DNA from 4 places in the Arthrobacter gandavensis genome. Region 1 is predicted to be linked to each of the others. Evidence: riboswitches for the same ligand, from Rfam matches in the RefSeq annotation. Region 1 holds a riboswitch; each other region holds the start of a gene.

The links. A riboswitch is a leader RNA that binds a small molecule or an ion and turns the genes downstream of it on or off. The one in region 1 is predicted to bind S-adenosylmethionine.
Region 2: linked by a shared signal. The riboswitch ahead of ABFX29_RS14885 (bifunctional o-acetylhomoserine/o-acetylserine sulfhydrylase) and the one ahead of ABFX29_RS07375 (hypothetical protein) in region 1 are both predicted to bind S-adenosylmethionine.
Region 3: linked by a shared signal. The riboswitch ahead of ABFX29_RS00435 (MetQ/NlpA family ABC transporter substrate-binding protein) and the one ahead of ABFX29_RS07375 (hypothetical protein) in region 1 are both predicted to bind S-adenosylmethionine.
Region 4: linked by a shared signal. The riboswitch ahead of ABFX29_RS01795 (flavin reductase family protein) and the one ahead of ABFX29_RS07375 (hypothetical protein) in region 1 are both predicted to bind S-adenosylmethionine.

Annotation. Positions count from the first base shown of each region.
Region 1 covers NZ_BAAALV010000002.1:878,072-882,638, forward strand. Annotated here, with positions in the region: gene ABFX29_RS07360 (hypothetical protein) at 7-564, opposite strand; gene ABFX29_RS07365 (MerR family transcriptional regulator) at 602-1,405, opposite strand; gene ABFX29_RS07370 (tyrosine-protein phosphatase) at 1,501-2,238, shown strand; gene ABFX29_RS07375 (hypothetical protein) at 2,235-2,621, opposite strand; SAM riboswitch class IV at 2,638-2,770, opposite strand; gene ABFX29_RS07380 (NAD(P)-dependent alcohol dehydrogenase) at 2,921-3,967, shown strand; gene ABFX29_RS07385 (SGNH/GDSL hydrolase family protein) at 4,046-4,567, opposite strand, start outside.
Region 2 covers NZ_BAAALV010000007.1:307,719-312,285, forward strand. Annotated here, with positions in the region: gene ABFX29_RS14880 (VOC family protein) at 745-1,386, opposite strand; SAM riboswitch class IV at 1,511-1,627, shown strand; gene ABFX29_RS14885 (bifunctional o-acetylhomoserine/o-acetylserine sulfhydrylase) at 1,693-3,009, shown strand; gene metX (homoserine O-acetyltransferase MetX) at 3,006-4,142, shown strand; gene ABFX29_RS14895 (SGNH/GDSL hydrolase family protein) at 4,284-4,567, opposite strand, start outside.
Region 3 covers NZ_BAAALV010000001.1:73,976-78,542, forward strand. Annotated here, with positions in the region: gene ABFX29_RS00420 (sensor histidine kinase) at 1-833, shown strand, start outside; gene ABFX29_RS00425 (hypothetical protein) at 921-1,313, shown strand; gene ABFX29_RS00430 (macrolide 2'-phosphotransferase) at 1,310-2,239, opposite strand; SAM riboswitch class IV at 2,475-2,594, shown strand; gene ABFX29_RS00435 (MetQ/NlpA family ABC transporter substrate-binding protein) at 2,673-3,551, shown strand; gene ABFX29_RS00440 (methionine ABC transporter ATP-binding protein) at 3,564-4,567, shown strand, end outside.
Region 4 covers NZ_BAAALV010000001.1:381,610-386,176, forward strand. Annotated here, with positions in the region: gene ABFX29_RS01785 (PhzF family phenazine biosynthesis protein) at 1-761, opposite strand, end outside; gene ABFX29_RS01790 (hypothetical protein) at 894-1,328, shown strand; SAM riboswitch class IV at 1,453-1,572, shown strand; gene ABFX29_RS01795 (flavin reductase family protein) at 1,621-2,127, shown strand; gene ABFX29_RS01800 (PhzF family phenazine biosynthesis protein) at 2,165-3,025, shown strand; gene ABFX29_RS01805 (M66 family metalloprotease) at 3,149-4,567, opposite strand, start outside.

The sequences.
Region 1 (4,567 bases):
GCGCCGTCAGCGGGCGGCGTCGATCCCTGCACGCCACCCCGGAGCCCGGCCACCGCGCGGCGGATGCAGCTCGGCGGCATCGATGCCTGAGGTTTGAAGCAGCCAGGAGATCAGGGAGTTCGAATTCCACATGTCTCCGCCGGGCATCTTCGCACCCCACACCAGGCACGGTACCCGGGGCACGCGCTGCAGCAGCGCCCCGGCGTCCCCGGCGGGCAGGCTGAACAGGTCCGGAGGTTCCAGGGCGTAGGCGAGATCGGGAATATCACCGTCCCGCCAGCAGCGGACCTCATACCGGAACAGTTTCAGTACCCCGAGCCGCTGCGCGCCTACGGGGCCGGTTGCCACCACTCCCCGCGGTTCGGAGCCCTGGCCCCACGCCGGCGTCATCTCAATCGTGTACCGGGTCCCGGCGGTCACTTCCAGGGCTGCATGGAACAGCGGCTGGGGGCGGCGGTGCTCGCGGGCGGAGCGCCAAAGCTCCCACCACCGGCTCGTGTGGATCACCACGTGCCCTCCGGCACCGACGGGCAGCCACCATAACTTCACCTCGGCCCTGCCCATCCGGTGCCTCCCTGGTTCCGGCGCGAAGGCCCGAAGGCTAAGACCTGGCCACCGGCTGCTGCAGCTCAGTCACCCAGTCCGCCTGGTCCGCTGACTCCGACCGAAGGTACACCTCGCGGCACGGACCTGACAGGGTCAAACCCCGCGCAATGATCTCTGCGTGCACTGCCTGCCAGCTCTCGCCGATGCGCTCCATCGAACCGAGGTGGACTCCGCAGACTGCCTCCGTAACCGCCGGCAGCTCTACCGCCTCGGCGCCGTCGGGCACGGGGCCCGTGTGCGCGAACCCGGCGGTGATCCGCAGGCCGTCCTCGCCCATATCGTATTCCGCCACCGGCACACCGCCCGGTGTGCCGGAGGCGGACAGGAGGGTTGCGACGGCATCGAAGAGGGGCCCGACGACGCCGGGGACCTCGGGCTGTTCGGACACCACGGCGCTGCGGGCAGCGAGCCGGATGGCCGGGAGGGGCTTTTCAATGATTTCGATCTGGGCCATGGCATTTTCCTTTTCAATAAGGTGGAGCCTGCGCTCAACGTCGATGAGCCGTGCCGCCGCTACCCTCGCCTCTTCGGCGACTTCCGCTCTCCGGAGGCGAAGCAGGCCGGCGATCCGGCCGGAGTCCACCCCGGAAGCGAGCATCGCGGAAATATCGTCCAGGCCGAAGCCCAGGGAACGCAGCGCCACAATCCGGTGCAGCCTCTCAAGCTGGGACGGATCGTAGGAGCGGTAACCGCTGAACTCATCCACGTGAGCGGGCACGAGCAGGCCGGCGGTGTCCCAGTGCCGCAGCATGCGGTGGGTTACCTGGCCGATCTGCGCGAACGCTCCGATGGTTAACATGTCTCAGTTCTCCTGCCTGCCACAGTGTCAGGGTCAAGTATCGCCTCCGAACGGCTTTCCGGGTGCCCGGCAGCGGTACCGCCTACGCTGGAGGAATGGGGAACCCGTCGAACCGCACTGTTGACTGGGAGGGCGCTGCCAACGCCCGGGACCTCGGAGGGATCCCGGCTGCCGGCGGCCAGGTCCGCCCCGGCAGGTTCTACCGGATGGGCCGCTCTGAATGGCTCACTGCCCGCGGCTGGCAGCAAGCGCGCGACGCCGGTGTCCGCACCGTCATCGACCTGCGCAACGCAGCGGAGATCGGCCGCAGGGATACGGATCCCGTGGTGCCGCCGTCGGCAGTCCACGGCGTCCGGTTCCTCAACCTGCCCACCCAGGAAGCCAACGATCCCGACTTCACCGCACTCACGGGCCCGTACATGAGCTCACCGCGCTTCTACCCGGAGAACCTGCGGCGCTGGCCGGAAAAGTTCGCGGCAATCGCGCAGGCCGCCGCGGATGCCCCGCCCGGCGGCGTCGTAATCCACTGCTCCGCCGGACGGGACCGTACCGGGCTGGTGACGGCACTGGTGCTGGGCATGGCCGGTGTGGAGCCGGCGGACATTGCCGCCGACTACCGTGCTGCCCTGACCGGGATCAACGACTGGCACCGGACCCAGCAGCGGCCCAGGGAGCGGCCGCTGGATGCCCCTGAGCTCGCGGCCCGGGCCAACGCCGCCGAAGCGGAGCTGCTGAGTTTCCTGGCGGATTTCGACGCCGCAGCGTACCTGCGCCGGGCCGGTGCCGGCGAGGAAACCCTCGCCCGGCTCCGGTCCAGGCTGCTCGACTCCTAGGCTGACCCGTGGTCCTGCATGGTCACGTCATTCCGCGGAACCCGGCCGCGGCACGGAACCACCCTCTCAGGAGTGGCTAAGTAGAAAAAAGAGCTCCGGTTCCGGCCCTCGTACGCACCGGGAACCATCAGGGAGGAATAGCGGGAGCACCACTGCGGTGTTCCGGGGCTCGCGGCCAGGGCCTCGGCCACCAGGGGAACGTCGTGGTGCCACATGATCTGCTGCCGGCCGTCGAGGACCAGGTAGATCAGGTCCAGTTCCGGATCGGCGTGGACTTCGACGTCGATCCAGTCGTCGTACCTCATGAGGCGGCCGCCGTGGATCCAGTGGATCTTGTGGCCGGGGTGGAAAGCGGTGCAGCGCGGGTCACTGGAGGGAATCACAGCGTGTCCTTCGAGATGAGTGTCCTTGCCCGCTCCGGTTGGACGCGGGCCGCTTCGTCATCCGAACCACCCGCCGAACATTGGGGTTGGTGCATGGCCAGTCGGAGCTTTTCCGCACCCTGCGGGTGCGGAGGCCATGTCTCGTGAAGCACTGATTACGTTAGCAGGCCGGGGGGACACTGGTACATCCCCCGGGATGCGGCGTGCACGGGCTGAGCGCCAAGGTAGGTATATGTGTATGCATGTATGGTGAAGGAAGTGGGTAACCTCCACTGAACCGATTCAAAGAAGAAGGCATCATGCGTGCAGTTGTATTTGAGAAGTGGCAGACTTTCCCGTCCCTGACGGAGGTCGAGAAGCCGAAGCCGGGCCCGGGCGAGGTCCTGCTGAAAGTGGCGGGCGCCGGCGCCTGCCATTCCGACGTCGCGCTTTACAAGGACTTCGCTGAAGGCGCCCCGGGGTCGATCCCGCCGGCCTTCGTCCTTGGCCACGAGAACTCCGGCTGGGTTGAAGAACTCGGCGAAGGGGTGACCGGCGTGGAAATCGGCGGTGCCTACCTGGTCTACGGCCCGGTGGGCTGCGGTCACTGCAAGGCCTGTTCCCGCGGCCAGGACACGTACTGCGAGAACGCTGCCGAGATGCCCTACCTGGGCATGGGCCTGGGCCGCGACGGCGGCATGGCGGAGTACCTGGTGGCCCCGGTGCGCAACCTCGTGCCGCTGGGCGACGCCGACCCCGTTGCCGCAGCTCCGCTCTCGGACGCGGCCCTGACCCCGTACCACGCGATTAAGAACTCCCTGCCGAACCTGGCTGGCGGCGGCAAATACGCCCTGGTCATTGGCCTGGGTGGACTCGGCCAGATGGCAGTGCAGATCCTTAAGGCCCTCACCGGTGCCACCGTGATCGCAACTGACATGAAGGAAGACGCCATGAAGAGGGCCGAGGACGCCGGCGCCATTGTGGTGCCCGGCGGTGAAGGCCAAGTGGAACGGATCCGCGAGATCACCGGCGGACGCGGCGTGGACGCGGCATTCGACTTCGTTGGAGTGGGGCCGACCATCAAGACCGCGGCTGCTTCGATGGCCCCGCAGTCCCGGTTCACGGTGGTCGGTATTGCCGGCGGCGCGTATGAGTGGAGCTTCTTCACTACGCCGTACGAGTCGACGATGACCAACACGTACTGGGGCACCATCGAAGACCTGCACGAAGTGGTTGCCATGTACCGCGCCGGGCAGATCAAGCCCGAGGTTGAGCTCTACGCCATGGACAACGCGCTGGAAGCGTACCGGAAGCTGGAAGCCGGCGAGCTCAGCGGCCGCGCCGTCGTCGTCCCGCACATGAAGTAACCCTTCCGGCCCCCAAAGCACGACGGCGGTGCCCGCGTTTGGCGGGCACCGCCGTCGTGCCGTTGGACCGGGTTTAGCTCAGCGGCGGCCGCGGCAGGGCTGGCCGCCGCCCGGATGCAGGTCGACGTCGGCGGTAATGGCCGCGAGGTAACCGTCGCGGTAGCCGGTGGCGTTCGGATGCAGGTCGAACGGGCCCCGCTCGAAGATGATCCATGGGTCGGACGAACCAACGCCGTGCCCGGCGAACTCGTCCACCACATCCACGTAGGTGGACCGCCGGTCCAGCAGCTGGGCAGCCAAAACCGTATTGAGCGCATCTGTGCCTGCGTTGAACAGGGCGGCTGCTTCGGGACTCAGCAGGCCGGGGACACCGGCGTCGTCGAAGAGATGCGGATAACCCACCAGCACCAGCTCGGCCTTCGGCGCCAAAGCCCGCAGCTGCTCCAGCGACTGGCGGACCTGGGGGGCCAGGGTCGTCTCGGCGTACGCCTGAGCCGCGGCAAGAGCGGGAGCGCAGGTGGCCGGCAGGGCAGCACCGGCGCAGGCAGCGACTATTTCCGTGAACCGGACGTCGTTCCCGCCGATGGTCAGGGTGACCAG
Region 2 (4,567 bases), on a different contig from region 1:
GATGCCAGCAGCATGAATCCGGTTGAACGGCCGATTACGGGTATGCGCCACACTCTGGCAGCTGACTGTTGAATCACGACTCTTCCGGATGCCTGGTCACCCGCGACCGCTGCAAGCCGCACGCGTTCCCGCTCCCAGGGAGCGAGCCTCTGCCATTCCTCAGCATGGATGTAGATACCGCGTCTGAGCCGAACGAGTTTCCCCATAGAGCATTTGCGTGCCAGATCCCGGCGGCTCGTTCCGTCCAGGTCGGCCTCAGCCGCGAACAAGAATGTGGTCGACATGGGGACCACTCTGCGGCTTGTCAGCCGGGCCCGGCATCCGGGAAGACAATTTGTGGAGAACCGGCGAAATCCTGCATGGAAGCCCGCCGCGTCTGCGAGGTACTCTGCCCTGCCTGGAGGGTACTCCCGCCGTGGGGCTGAAAGCTCCTTCGGGGAAGTGCCGGTACACGTCCTCTCAGCTGTGCCGCGCCGAAAACCCTCCACTTGGGGACTTGCCCGCCAGTCTGGGACTTTCCTGCCGTGGCGCCGCGCAGGATTGTCCCAAACCGGCAGGGATGTCCCGAAGTGGAGGAATCGGGGTCGGAGGTGTGTCCCAAACCGGCAGGGATGTCCCCAAGTGGAGGGAACCCACCCAAGCCCTCCCCGCAATGTGGAAAACGCTCCGGTTCGGGACCAATCGCCCCCGGCGCACCGGAGAGATTGTCACAAACCGGAGCGTTTTCTCGAACCGGAAGCAGAACTAGATCTCGACGAGACCCTTTTCAGTGGCAAAGGTGACGGACATGATGCCCGGGGTGCCCTTGGGAGAGACCCAGGTGACGTCCACGGACTCCAGCGGCTTCTCGACGGGCATGCCCAGCCATTCGGTCACGCGCTCGGCGGAACCGGCGATGGTGAGTGACTGCAGCGAGACGGCGCCGTCGAGGGCACGGGACGGGTGGAGGTCGGCCTTGTCCTCGTCCCAGCGCAGCATGTAGGGAACCTGCGGGTCAGCGATCAGGCCGTTGATGCCGATCTGCCTCCACGTGAGTTCCTGTCCGTCGGGGAACTTGCGGTTGCCGGGGACGGAGGAGCGGCCAAGGCGTTCTTCGAAGGGAGCAAGGTCCTCAACGGCAACACACCAGCCCATCCAGCCGCCGCCGGCTTCGGAGCGTGCACGGACGGCCTGTCCAAAGGGAGCCTTGTCCGAGGCAGGGTGGTTCAGTACTTCAACAACCTCAACATACTGGTGGTTCGCCAGCGGGAGGATCATGTTGCGGGTACCGAAACGGGGATGGACTCCGCCTTTGACGAAGTCGGTTCCCAGGGCAGCAGCAATGCGTTCCGTAGTGGCCAGCAGGCCGTCGGATTCGCAGGCGTAAGAGACGTGATCCAGGCGCATGCGAACATCTTGGCACGTTGTGACCTGTGTCTCGACTAAGGCAACCCTAAGCGGCGTAATGGACAACTTTCACGCTGCGTCATATGGGTTGCGCAACTGCCCCGCCGTTGGTTCTATAGGTACAGGTCATGAGTGCCAGCAGATAGCCCCGGCTTGCTGGCCGGCAACCCTCCAACCGCGGTGGGGTGCCCCGGGTGAAGACCTGGCCGTACGCAATCAGGCGTACCGGCAAGCGCGGGCCACACGTGTCGCTCCGGTGTATTCCGGCTCAGACCCTGTGGGGCCCCTGGTCATAAAGGGAGCACAATGTCTGCCAACTGGTCCTTCGAAACACGCCAGATCCATGCAGGTCAGGAGCCCGACGCCGTTACCGGCGCCCGCGCCCTGCCCATCTACCAAACCTCCTCCTTCGTCTTTCCCAGCGCCGAAGCGGCAGCTAACAGGTTCGCGCTGGCCGAACTGGAACCGATCTACACCCGGATCGGCAACCCCACCCAGGAAGCGGTGGAGAACCGTATCGCGTCCCTGGAAGGCGGCCTCGGAGCACTGCTGCTCGCTTCGGGCCAGGCAGCCGAAACGTACGCCATCCTGAACCTTGCCCAGGCCGGCGACCACATTGTGGCTAGCCCCAGCCTGTACGGCGGCACCTACAACCTTTTCAAGCACACCTTTAAGAAGTTCGGGATCGACGTCAGTTTCGTCGCCGATCCGGACAACCTGGACCAGTGGCGCGAAGCTGTCCGCCCCAATACCAAGGCCTTCTTCGGCGAAGTTGTCTCCAACCCCCGCCAGGACGTCCTGGACATCGAGGGAATATCCGCCGTCGCCCATGAGGCGGGCATCCCGCTGATCGTGGACAACACCCTCTCCACGCCGTACCTGATCCGGCCCATCGAATGGGGTGCGGACATCGTGGTGCATTCGGCCACCAAGTACCTGGGCGGGCACGGCACGGTGATCGCCGGGGTGATCGTGGATTCCGGCAACTTCGACTTCGGGGCCGATCCGGAGAAATTCCCGGGCTTCAATACCCCTGACGAGAGCTACAACGGCCTGGTGTACGCCCGCGACCTCGGTGCCAACGGCGTTCTCGGGGCGAACCTGGCCTACATCCTCAAGGCCCGGGTCCAGCTGCTCCGTGACCTCGGCTCGGCGCTGTCCCCGTTCAACGCGTTCCTCCTCGCCCAGGGCCTGGAGACCCTCAGCCTGCGCGTGGAGCGGCACGTCGAAAACGCCGTCGCGGTGGCGCGCTGGCTTGAAGCGCACGACGACGTCATCTCGGTTGCGTACGCAGGCCTTGAGTCGAGCCCCTGGTTTGAGCGCGGACAGAAGTACGGGCCGCGCGGAACCGGGGCGATTGTGTCCTTCGAAATCGAGGGCGGAGTGGAAGCAGGCAAGCGCTTCGTGGACGGTCTCGAGCTGCACTCCCATGTGGCGAACGTGGGTGACGTGCGCTCCCTGGTGATCCACCCGGCGTCGACGACGCACAGCCAGCTGGGCGCCGAGGCACAGGCAGCGGCCGGCGTCAGCCCGGGACTGGTACGCCTGTCCGTGGGGCTGGAACACATTGACGACATCATCGCGGACCTCGATGCCGGTTTCCGCGCTGCAAAGGGAGCATGAAGTACAGCGTGACCACGTATCCTCCTGCACCACAGCACCCCGTCCGCGTCCTTGACGGGGTGCTGCAGTACGCCCCGATCGGTGACCTTGAACTTGAAACCGGCGGCGTCCTTCCAGACGTAGTGCTGGGCTATGAGACGTGGGGCGAGCTGAACGCCGACGCGTCCAACGCCGTCCTGGTTCCGCATGCCCTGACGGGGAGCACCCACGTAGCGCAGGGCAGCACGGACGAACCGGGTTGGTGGGACGGGCTGGTGGGTCCGGGCCGGACCATCGACACCAACAGGTTCTACGTCGTTTCCATCAACATGGTCGGCGGCTGTTACGGCTCCACGGGCCCGGCGTCGGCGGACCCGGAAGGACTTCCGTGGGGTTCTCGCTTCCCGTTCGTGACCATCCGGGATTCCGTGCACGCCGAAGCGCGCCTGGCCGACCAGTTGGGAATCCGCCGCTGGCACACAGTGCTGGGAGGATCCCTGGGCGGCGCGCGGGCACTTGAATGGGCCGTCACGGAGCCGGAGCGGGTGGCCCGGTGCGCAGTGATAGCGGCGACGGCGGCAAGCACCGGTGAGCAGATCGCCTTTGCCCAGGCCCAGGTGGCGGCCATCCGCCTGGATCCGGATTACAACGGCGGGGACTACTACAACGGCCGTGCCCCGCTGGCCGGACTGGGCCTGGCCCGGCGGATTGCGCACATTACCTACCGGTCCGAGGCTGAGCTGCAGTACCGGTTCGGACGGACGCCGCAGCCGGGGGAGGACCCGCTGGGCGCGGCCCTGCCGGCAGAACGCGGCCGCTACCAGGTGGAGAGCTACCTGGACCATCAGGGAGAAAAACTTGCCGGCCGGTTCGACGCCAACAGCTACGTCATCCTCACCGAGGCACTGATGAGCCACGACGTCACCCGGGGCAGGGGCAGCCTGAAAGATGCGCTCGCCGCTGCCCAGGCCGAGTTCCTTGTGGCAGCCGTGGACTCGGACCGGCTGTACTTCCCGGAACAGTCCTACGAACTGGCGGCCGCCCTTCCCGGCGAGAACCGCGTGCACCTGATCAGCGCGCCCATTGGCCACGACGGGTTCCTCACCGACGTGCTCCAGCTTCAGGACGTTCTGCGGCAGGACTTCTTCGCCTAGGCGCCCGCAAGGCACCAGAGACCGGCACGGCACCAGAGACCCGCACGGCACCAGAGGGAGATGCACAGCGCGCCGGAGGAACCCGCTGCGGCCGCCCGGCCCCGGGCACGCAGGCCCGGCCCGTGAGAAGCCCGGAGCAGGCTAGTCCCGGCTGGCCGGCGCTGCCGCCGCAGCTTCAGTCCCGGCAGCCTCGGAGGATCCCTGCGGCATCCGCTTGCCGAAATACGGTCCGGCGTCCGGCCGCTTTGGCGAGATACCGTCCCCGGAGGAGCGCCTGCGGACCCGCCGCATCACCCACGGCATCAGGTACTCGCGGGCCCAGAACAGGTCCTCGGAGCGCGCCGTCCGCCAGGTCTTGGCCGGCAGTTCCTTCACCCGCGCCGGTTCCAGGGTGTGCGGGACGCCAAGCGTTTCGAGCACCATGG
Region 3 (4,567 bases), on a different contig from region 1:
CCCGAGGGCAACTGGACCGCCTGGTGCTGGCCCTCGTTTCAGCCGTGCTGCTCTCTGCAGTGGTTGCGGCACTCTTTTCCGCTGTTGCTGCACGGGCTGCCATGCGTCCATTGGTCGAGGCGCTGGCGCTGCAGCGCAGGTTTGTCTCCGATGCCGGCCATGAACTGCGCACACCGCTGACCCTGCTCAGTACCCGGGCGCAGCTGCTTCGGCGCCGCTTGGGTGCCCGGACTGCGGAAAACGCGCCGGCGGAACGGTTCGGGCCGGTTGAGCAGAAGTTCGTGGAGTCCGGCCTGGATGAGATCATCGCGGACACGGGAGTACTGACCGGAATCCTGGAGGACCTGCTGGAGTCAGCCGATCCTCGCCGGGCCAGCCCGCCAGAGCCCGTTGACCTTGGTGCGGCGGCGCGGCAGGGTGCTGAGGCCTTCGGCGCCACCATCAGGGACCATGGCCTGCAGCTGAGGCTTGATGTGCCCGGCACTCCGGTCCGGGTCCGTGCCGGGAAAGCAGCAGTGCAGCGGGTGGTCACTGCACTGCTGGCCAACGCGTGCGATTACGCCCGTTCCACAGTTTGGGTACAGGTATCAGCAAACGGGGGTGAAGGTATCCTCCGGGTGTCCGACGACGGCCCGGGCCTTCCCAACGAACTCCGCGGACGGGTGTTTGAACGCTTCGCCTCGGTGCGGGAAACCTCCGGGGGACATACCCGGCACTATGGGCTGGGCCTGGCCCTGGTCGCGGAAATTGCCGGCAGGTTCGGCGGAACGGTGCAGTCTGAACCAAGCCACGGCAGGGGCGCGTCGCTCACTGTGCGCCTGCCGCTGGACTGATGCGGCCCTCTAAGAAACTTCGAAGAAAGACCGGGTTTGATAGAAAACGTAGGTATCCACACTCTGTTTGCGAAGGTGAAAGCAACCATGGAGATTGGCAGCAAAGCCAAGAAGATCATCATCTGGAGTGCCAGTGGCCTGGCAGCTGCCGGCTTGCTGACCGGCACGTTCTTCACGGGCATGGCCGTTGCGGAGAACACCGAGCCCGCGTCGGTTACCTCCGAAGTCGAGGCCGAGCGTCCCGAGCGTCCCGAACGCGGGGAGCACGGAGACTTGCCGCAGGATAACGAGGGCGGGGAATCCCAGGACACGGAATCCCAGGACAACGATTCCCAGGACAGCTCTCCAGCACGTCCGGAACGCCCCGAACGTGACCACGGGCCGGACAGTGACGGTGACCGGGGTGGCTCAGGCCACCGCCACGGGCAACCCGAGAGCGAAGATAAAGCGCCGGCTGAGGATGCTCCGGCCCAAAGCTAGGTGCCGTTCCCAGCCCCTTGCAGCAGCTGGGCCTGCGCAGCTTCCCGGTGTTCGTGCTGGCCCGTGGTCAGCGCAAACATTGCGTAGTTCAAAGGCCCGGCTGCAATCAGGGCATGGCAGCGCTCAGCCAGGCGCGGTTCCGCGATGCCGGCCGCGTCCTGGTAGCGGCGCGCAACAGCGTCGAAAGAATCCGGCGAGATGAGCTGGATATACATAAACTCCAGGGCGGGGTCGCTAACCTTGGCCGTTGTCCAGTCCAGGACAGAGACGATCCTGTCTGCCTCGTCGAGCAGCAGATGCGCCGGGTACAGCTCGCCGTGCGTCAGCACCGTGCGTTCCGGCCACAACCCGTCGTCATCCAGCCACCGCCGCCAGCCGTCGAGCAGTCCCGGATCAACCCGGAACTCGGCCAACGCGTTCTCCAGCCCGTTCGCCCAGTACCCGCGGACCTCTTCCGGCGTCTCAGCCGGGATGCCGGCTGCTGCTGCCGCAGCAGGGTCCATCTCATGCAGGGAAGCGATGAGGTTCCCCAGTGACGTGAGATAACCGCGGGATCCCGGGTCGAAGTGCCAGACCGGCTGGTTGCCCTCACCCATGGTGAGGCCCGGCCGTCCCGGCAGCAGCGGGTAGGCGACCAGGTCCGGCGCCTGGATACGCCAGTCAGGCACGGCCACGGTGAGCCGGGGGCGCACAAAGTTCAGGATGGCTTCTTCACGGGGCTGGTTCGCGGCAACGTCCGGACGCCGGGGCAGCCTCAGCACCCATTCCTTTCCCGTACCGGCCTCAGCGGCAAAGGCCACGCGGTAATCGAGTCCCGCTTCGTTGAATTCGATCCTGTCCGGCTCCAGGTGCAGGCCGCGGGAGGCTGCCAGCGCGCAGACCTCCTCGGAACGTGGCTGGGCTTCCGCGGCCGCCTCAGGGCTCATCATGTCCTTCTCTCCGGTTATCGGTCCCGTGAACGCGCAGGGCCGGTAGACAGTGGGCTGGGTTCAGCGTTTCGCATGCCCGGCGTTTCTGTGAACCCTGGCCTGCTTTACGACGTACGCGCGCCGCGTACGGCTTGTGTCGGCGTATTTCGCTTTTTGGCTTCTTATGACTGCTCGCGACGTTGGACGTCCGCCGAGTGGCAGCAGAGAAGGCCCGGCCTTAGCGTGATGCATGAATCAAGAGTTCCAGCCACGGGCCCTGGCCGGCTGGACAGCAACCCTCTCGTCGTAAGCGGGGTGCTCCAGGTGAAGATTCGGCCCTGCCGCGGGACTTCTCGCAGGGCAAGTACGGCGCCGGGCACTGCCCTCACAGCGGCCAGCGCACCCTTCCCTTCGCGGCCCTGCCGCGATCCTGACCGGAGAGAAACCAAAAATGAAGATCAACCGGAAATTCCTTGCCCTTGCCGCAGTACCCTTCCTGCTCGCGGGCGCTGCCGCCTGCGGCTCAGCCGCGGGTGACGAAGGAACGGTAAGGATCGGCGTCGTTGGCGCCAGTGATCCGTATTGGGCAACCTATGAGGAAGCGGCGGAAGCCGAGGGCATCGACGTCGAAATCATCGACTTCGCTGAGTACACCCAGCCCAATCCCGCGCTGACCGAGGGCGAGCTTGACCTTAACCAGTTCCAGCACATCATCTATCTGGCGCGCTACAACGTGTCCTCCGGTGAGGACCTGGTTCCGGTGGGCTCCACCGCCATCTACCCGCTGGGTCTCTACTCCACGCAGTACGACTCAGTGGAAGAGATTCCCGACGGCGCCACCGTGGCGGTTCCAAATGACGAAAGCAATCTTGCCCGCGGCCTCCTTGTGCTCCAGTCCGCAGGGCTCGTCACCCTAACCGGCGGCGGCAGTGCCTTCTCCACGCTCGATGACATTGATGAGGCCAAGTCCAAGGTGAAGGTCACCACGCTGGAAGCCTCGCTCACGCCCACCTCGCTGCCGGATGTCGCTGCGGCCATCATCAACAACGACTTCGTCGAGGATGCCGGCCTCAGCGCAGCCGACGCCATTGCGCAGGATGACCCCGCCGATCCGAAAGCCATTCCCTACGTGAACATCTTTGCCGCACGTGCGGGTGAGGAAGGGAACGCCACCTACCAAAAGCTGGTGGAGATCTACCAGAACACGCAGACGGTCCAGGACGGTGTGCAGAAAGCATCAGGGAATACTGCCCAGTTCCTGAAGGTGCCCCAGGAAGACCTGCGCACGTCCCTGGATGAGGTGCAGCAGGACATCAAGGCCCTCGGCTAGCAGCGCGACGCCATGGCCCTCATATCGCTGCAAAACGTCACCAAGACGTATCCCGCCCCGCGCAAAGGCAATCCAGCCGTAAGCGCCCTGGAGGACATCAGCCTGGATATAGAGCCGGGGGAGATCTTCGGCATCATCGGGTACTCCGGGGCGGGGAAAAGTACGCTCGCCAGGCTCATCAACGGGCTGGAAAGCTGCACTTCCGGGAACATCACCGTGGACGGCCGGACTGTTTCCGGTGTGCCGGAGAGGAAACTGAAGGACCTCCGCCAGGACATCGGCATGATTTTCCAGCAGTTCAACCTCTTCAGTTCCAAGACTGTGCGGAACAACATCGCGTATCCCCTGCGGGTTGCCGGACGGAGCAAGGCCGAAATAGCCGCACGCACGGATGAGCTGCTGGAGTTCACCGGGCTTGCGGACAAGGCTGACAGCTATCCGGAGCAGCTCTCCGGTGGGCAGAAGCAGCGCGTCGGGATTGCCCGTGCGCTTGCCGCTTCCCCGAAGATCCTGCTGGCGGACGAGGCGACGTCTGCCCTTGACCCGGAAACCACCCAGGAAGTCCTCGCGCTGCTGCGCAGGGTGAACCGGGAACTGGGCATCACCATTGTGGTGATCACCCACGAGATGGAAGTGATCCGGGACCTCGCCACCCGGGTCGCGGTGATGGACGCCGGCAGGATCGTGGAGCAGGGAGACGTCTTCGAAGTCTTCTCCAATCCCCAGCAGGACTCATCCCGAAGGTTCGTTTCCACCGTGGTGCGGGGTGTGCCCTCTGCCTCTGAGCTTCGTGCCCTGCGTTCACGCCATGAGGGCCGCCTGGTCACGCTTTCCTTCCGGGACGGCTCCGCCTCGCAGGCAGGCGTCTTCCTGGAACTCGCGGCCGCCGGGGTGGACTTCGAGCTGGTCTACGGAGGCATCAACGACGTCGCCGGACGGGCTTTCGGTCACCTCACCCTCGCGCTCAAGGGCGGGGATACGACAATCGACACTGCCCTGGCCGCCGTCGGGCACGG
Region 4 (4,567 bases), on a different contig from region 1:
CGGACCAGTCCGGAGCGGTGGACGGCGGTGCCCTGCGTGACGGTATAGCGTTCCTCCGCGATGCCCTCGCCGATCAGCCACTGGGCGAGTCCGGCGTTGAGGCTGCCGGTGACCGGATCCTCGGAGACGCCGAGGCCGGGCGCGAAAGCACGGACTTCGAAGTCCGTCTCCGCTGCTTCAGGCTGGGGTCCGATCACGCCGACGCGCAGGTCGCCGATCGCGGCGTGGTCGGGGCGCAGCGAGAGCACCGTCTCGGCGTCGGGCAGCAGGAGTCCCAGCCAACCGGGACCGTTATCCACCCACTGATGGCCGCGGATCTGGTCCGCAGTGAGTCCCAGCGCGGCCGTTACCCGGGCCAGGGTGCCCTCCTCCACCGGCCCGGTGCGGATCAGCCGGGGCGCTGCAAAGGCGGCCAGACCGGCGTTGACGCGAAGAGGAACCAGTCCGATTCCGCATTCCTGCACGACCAGTCCGGCCTTCATCGGGGTGTTCCCGGCCTCGGTCCATGCGTGGCAGGTTCCCAGCGTCGGGTGCCCCGCAAAGGGGATCTCCCCGCCCGGCGTGAAGATCCGCACCCGGTAGTCCGCTTCCTCCTGCGTCGCCGGGAGGATAAAGGTGGTTTCGGAGAGGTTCGTCCAGCGGGCGAACTGCAGCATCGCGTCGTCGTCGAGGTCTTCCCCGTCCAGCACCACGGCCAGCGGGTTGCCCTGGTAAGGCTTGCTGCCGAAGACGTCTACCTGTTTGAACCAGCGTTGTCTCATGCGGACACTGTAATAGCTGGCCCCGCGTGCGCGGAAAGGCGTGCCGGTGGTGCCGTTAGGCTCTACACATGAGAAAGCGGCAGAACCTCTTCCGCCGCACCAAAGCACAGGGCACTACAGACGGGAACAAGAGTGAAGCGAAGTATTGATCAGGACTTCCCGGAGGTGGTTCCTGACCACTACAACACCACGTGGGTTGCGGGAGGCCTCAGCTACGCCGGTGAGTATCTTGGCCCGGATGATCACAGTCCATTCCCGGTCTACGTTTCAATGCACCATCACGGTGACCGGTCGAAGCAGGGCAACGAGGGTGGTGTGGACCCGGCGGATGTTCCGCACCTCGATACCCACCCCGCACGGTTCAGCGAGTCCTGCACGGAGGAGGACAAAGCCAGGATCAGCCGCTACATCTATCTGTCGATGACGCGCATGCCGCATGACGGTGGCTGGGACTACAGTGTTCGAATTGATTTCAAAATGAACCGCGACTGGAACGATGTGGTGGGTCTGGTGAACCAGTACCTTCCCGAAGGGTACGTGCTCGACAATTACTGGGTCGGCCTGTAGGCGGCACTGGGACAAATCCGGGCGCCCACCGGTTAAGTACGCCCGTTACGAACTGTTGCCCGGCATTGCCGATATGTGACGGACGTTTGCCCCGGGACATCATGGCTCCTAGATTGGTAGCCAGAATCAAGAGTTCCAGCCACAGGCCCTGGCCGGCTGGACGGCAACCCTCTCGCCGTAGCGGGGTGCTCCAGGTGACGATTCGGCCGTTCCGGTGGATCTCCCGGTCCGGCAAGTACAGCGTCTTCCGCGGTATTGCGCCGCGGGCTGCGCGTCAGGCAGAGGAATCTCCATGACACTTGAAACCGATCTCCAGCCCAACGCACTGCGCCAGGCCTTTGGGCGCTTCCCCTCCGGAATCGCAGCGCTCTGCGCCGAAGTCGACGGCGCACCGCAGGGAATCGTGGCCTCTTCCTTCACCGTGGGCGTTTCGATGGATCCGCCCCTGGTCATGTTCGCGGTGCAGAATACTTCCCGCACCTGGCCGCTGCTTCGGACTGCGGTCCGGATCGGCGTGTCCATCCTGGGCACGGGGCACGACGGCGTCTGCCGCCAGATCGCTTCCCGCGACGGCGACCGCTTCGCCGGGCTGAGCCTGCACGAAGCCGACACCGGCGCCCTGTTCCTGGATGAGGCCGCCCTCTGGCTTGAAACGTCGGTTGAGAACGAGGTTCCGGCCGGGGACCACGCCGTCGTCCTGCTCCGCGTGCACGGCTACTCAACCCACGACGGCGCACATGAGCCGCTCGTCTTCCACGGCTCGGCGTTCCGGAATCTCGCGGTTCCGGCATTCGCCTGAGTCGCCCGCGGTCCGGGCGCCTCACTAAGCTCAAACAGTGACTTCCGAAACTCCCGTATCCACCAGCCGACCGTTCGTCCAGGTCGATGTGTTCAGCCCCGACCCCTTAGGCGGCAACCCGCTCGCCGTCGTTCTCGATGCATCCGGCCTCACCACCGCCCGGATGCAGCAGTTCGCGAACTGGACCAACCTGGCAGAGACCACTTTCCTGCTGCCCCCGTCTGATCCGCTGGCGGACTATCGGGTGCGAATATTCACTCCCACCGAGGAGCTGCCGTTCGCCGGGCATCCCACCCTTGGCTCTGCCCATGCCTGGCTTGAAGCCGGAGGGAAACCCCGGCAGGAGGGCACACTTGTCCAGGAATCAGCAGCCGGCCTGGTACGGATCAAGACGGACGACGCCGGCCTGCTGGCTTTTGCGGCTCCGCCGCTGACACGGTTCGGACCTGTTGCGGAAGAGGCGCTGGACCGCGTGGCCGCCGGCCTGGGGCTGCCCCGCGAGGCACTGCGGGATGCCGCCTGGCTGGTCAACGGTCCGGAGTGGATCGGTGTGCTGCTCGACTCGGCAGAGCAGGTACTGGCCGTACGGCCCGACTACCCCGCCATGGCCGGTTTGGCCGTCGGTGTCATCGGCCCGCATCCCGACGGCGCCGCCACCACGTTTGAAGTACGCACCTTCATCGCCGATGAGCTTCCCTGCGAGGACCCGGTGACGGGCAGTTTCAATGCCGGGGTGGCCCAGTGGCTGATGGGCAGCGGCCGGGCACCGTCGTCGTACGTCGCCGCCCAGGGGACGGTCCTTGGCCGAACCGGACGCGTCCATGTTGAAGCTGACGGGGAAGACATCTGGGTTGGCGGGCAGTGCACTACCCTCATCGCCGGGACTCTCAGGATCTGACGCAGCGGATCGGTCCGGTTTGGGAAAACTCTCCGTTCCTGCACATCTCGGCGGTGGTACGGATTCAACCGCCGCCTCAGCGGCGCACGCCCTGCGTCAGGACGGGCACCGCTGAGCACTCAGCTAGGCATCGAGTCCCAGCCGGAACAGCACGGCCAGGCTGCCCGAATTCAGCCTGGCCAGGCCCGGATTTGAAGCTGTCTGGAGTCCGGTCCAGATTTGGTTTGCCCCGTCGTTCCTCGAGTACATCCCGGCGAACCCTCTCTCCCGGTAGAAGTCGAGGTAGCTCGAGACAGCGCTTTTGATGTGCCCGTCAGCCTCCGGAAGCCATACCTGGGATCCGTCAGCCGGAGAGCACGGGGCTGCCTTCACCGGGGTTGCCGGCACCAGGCACAGGTCAGGGCGGGCCTGGCTGTGGATGGCACCCCGGGCGTCCATAAACCAGCGCTGCGCGTCAGTATCCGCGCAGGGGTTCTTGCTGATGGGGACGGTTACGCCGAGGTCCTCCCCCAACACCAGGCAGTGGCCGTTGTTGACCTGCAGTCGGCTGCCCTCCGGCAGGAACCTCTCCTGGTTTTCCATAAAGCCGTTCGCTGCCAGGAGGGACTTGAGCTGTGCATTCGCAGCCGGATCCCCGGCTTCAAGGGCTGCACCGTTCACCTGGATAAACGCATCCGTTGACGCAGCCGCGAAATCCAGGCCGGCGAGGGTCGCCAGGCTGCCTGCGCTCAGCAGAGCCATGCCGGGACTCCCAGCCGCAGCCAGGCCGGTCCAGATCTGGTTCGCTCCGGTCCCCTTCCCGTACATTCCTGCTATTCCCTGGTGGCGGTAGAAGTCCAGGTAACTGGAGACAGCGCTCTTGAGGTGTCCGTCAGCCTCCTGGATCCAGACCTGGGTTCCGGCGGTCCGCGCACAAGGCGCGGTGCTCACCGGTGTTCCGGGCACCAGGCACAGATCCGGGCGCAGTTCGCTGTGAATGGCTCCGCGTGCGTCCTGGAACCAGCGCTGTGACGCTGTATCGGCGCACAGGGTTTTGTCCCGGGGCACGGTGACGCCAAGGTCCTCACCCAGCACCAGGCAATGGCCGCCGTCGACCAGCAGCCGCCCGCCCGCCGGCAGCACCTGGGTGGGGCTCTCAGTGAAGCCGGCCGAGGTCAGCAGGGCGAACAGTTCTGCCGTCGCGGCCGCATCTGCGGCATCAAGCCGTTCCTGGTTGAGCTGGATGAATGCGTCCACCGAGGCGGCAGACTCAGTCTGGGCCAGGACGGATTCGGCAATTGCGCGGGCGGCCGGGGTGAGTGGCCCCAGGTTGTCCTTCCAGCTGGCCAGGAGGACGGCGCCGTCGGTATCCAGCACCGGGGCGGGCCGGCCTGCCACGGCCTGCAGCTTGGCCTCAAGTTCCGGCAGTTCAACGGCGCGGAGGGCTTCGTACCCGGCCTCCTGGCCAATAACGACGGCGGGACGCAGCGGTTCCTGGTCCGCAGCGATCGAAATCGAGTTGCCCAGCTTGGTGGTTATCCCGTTGGTCCGGCAGTAGATCGA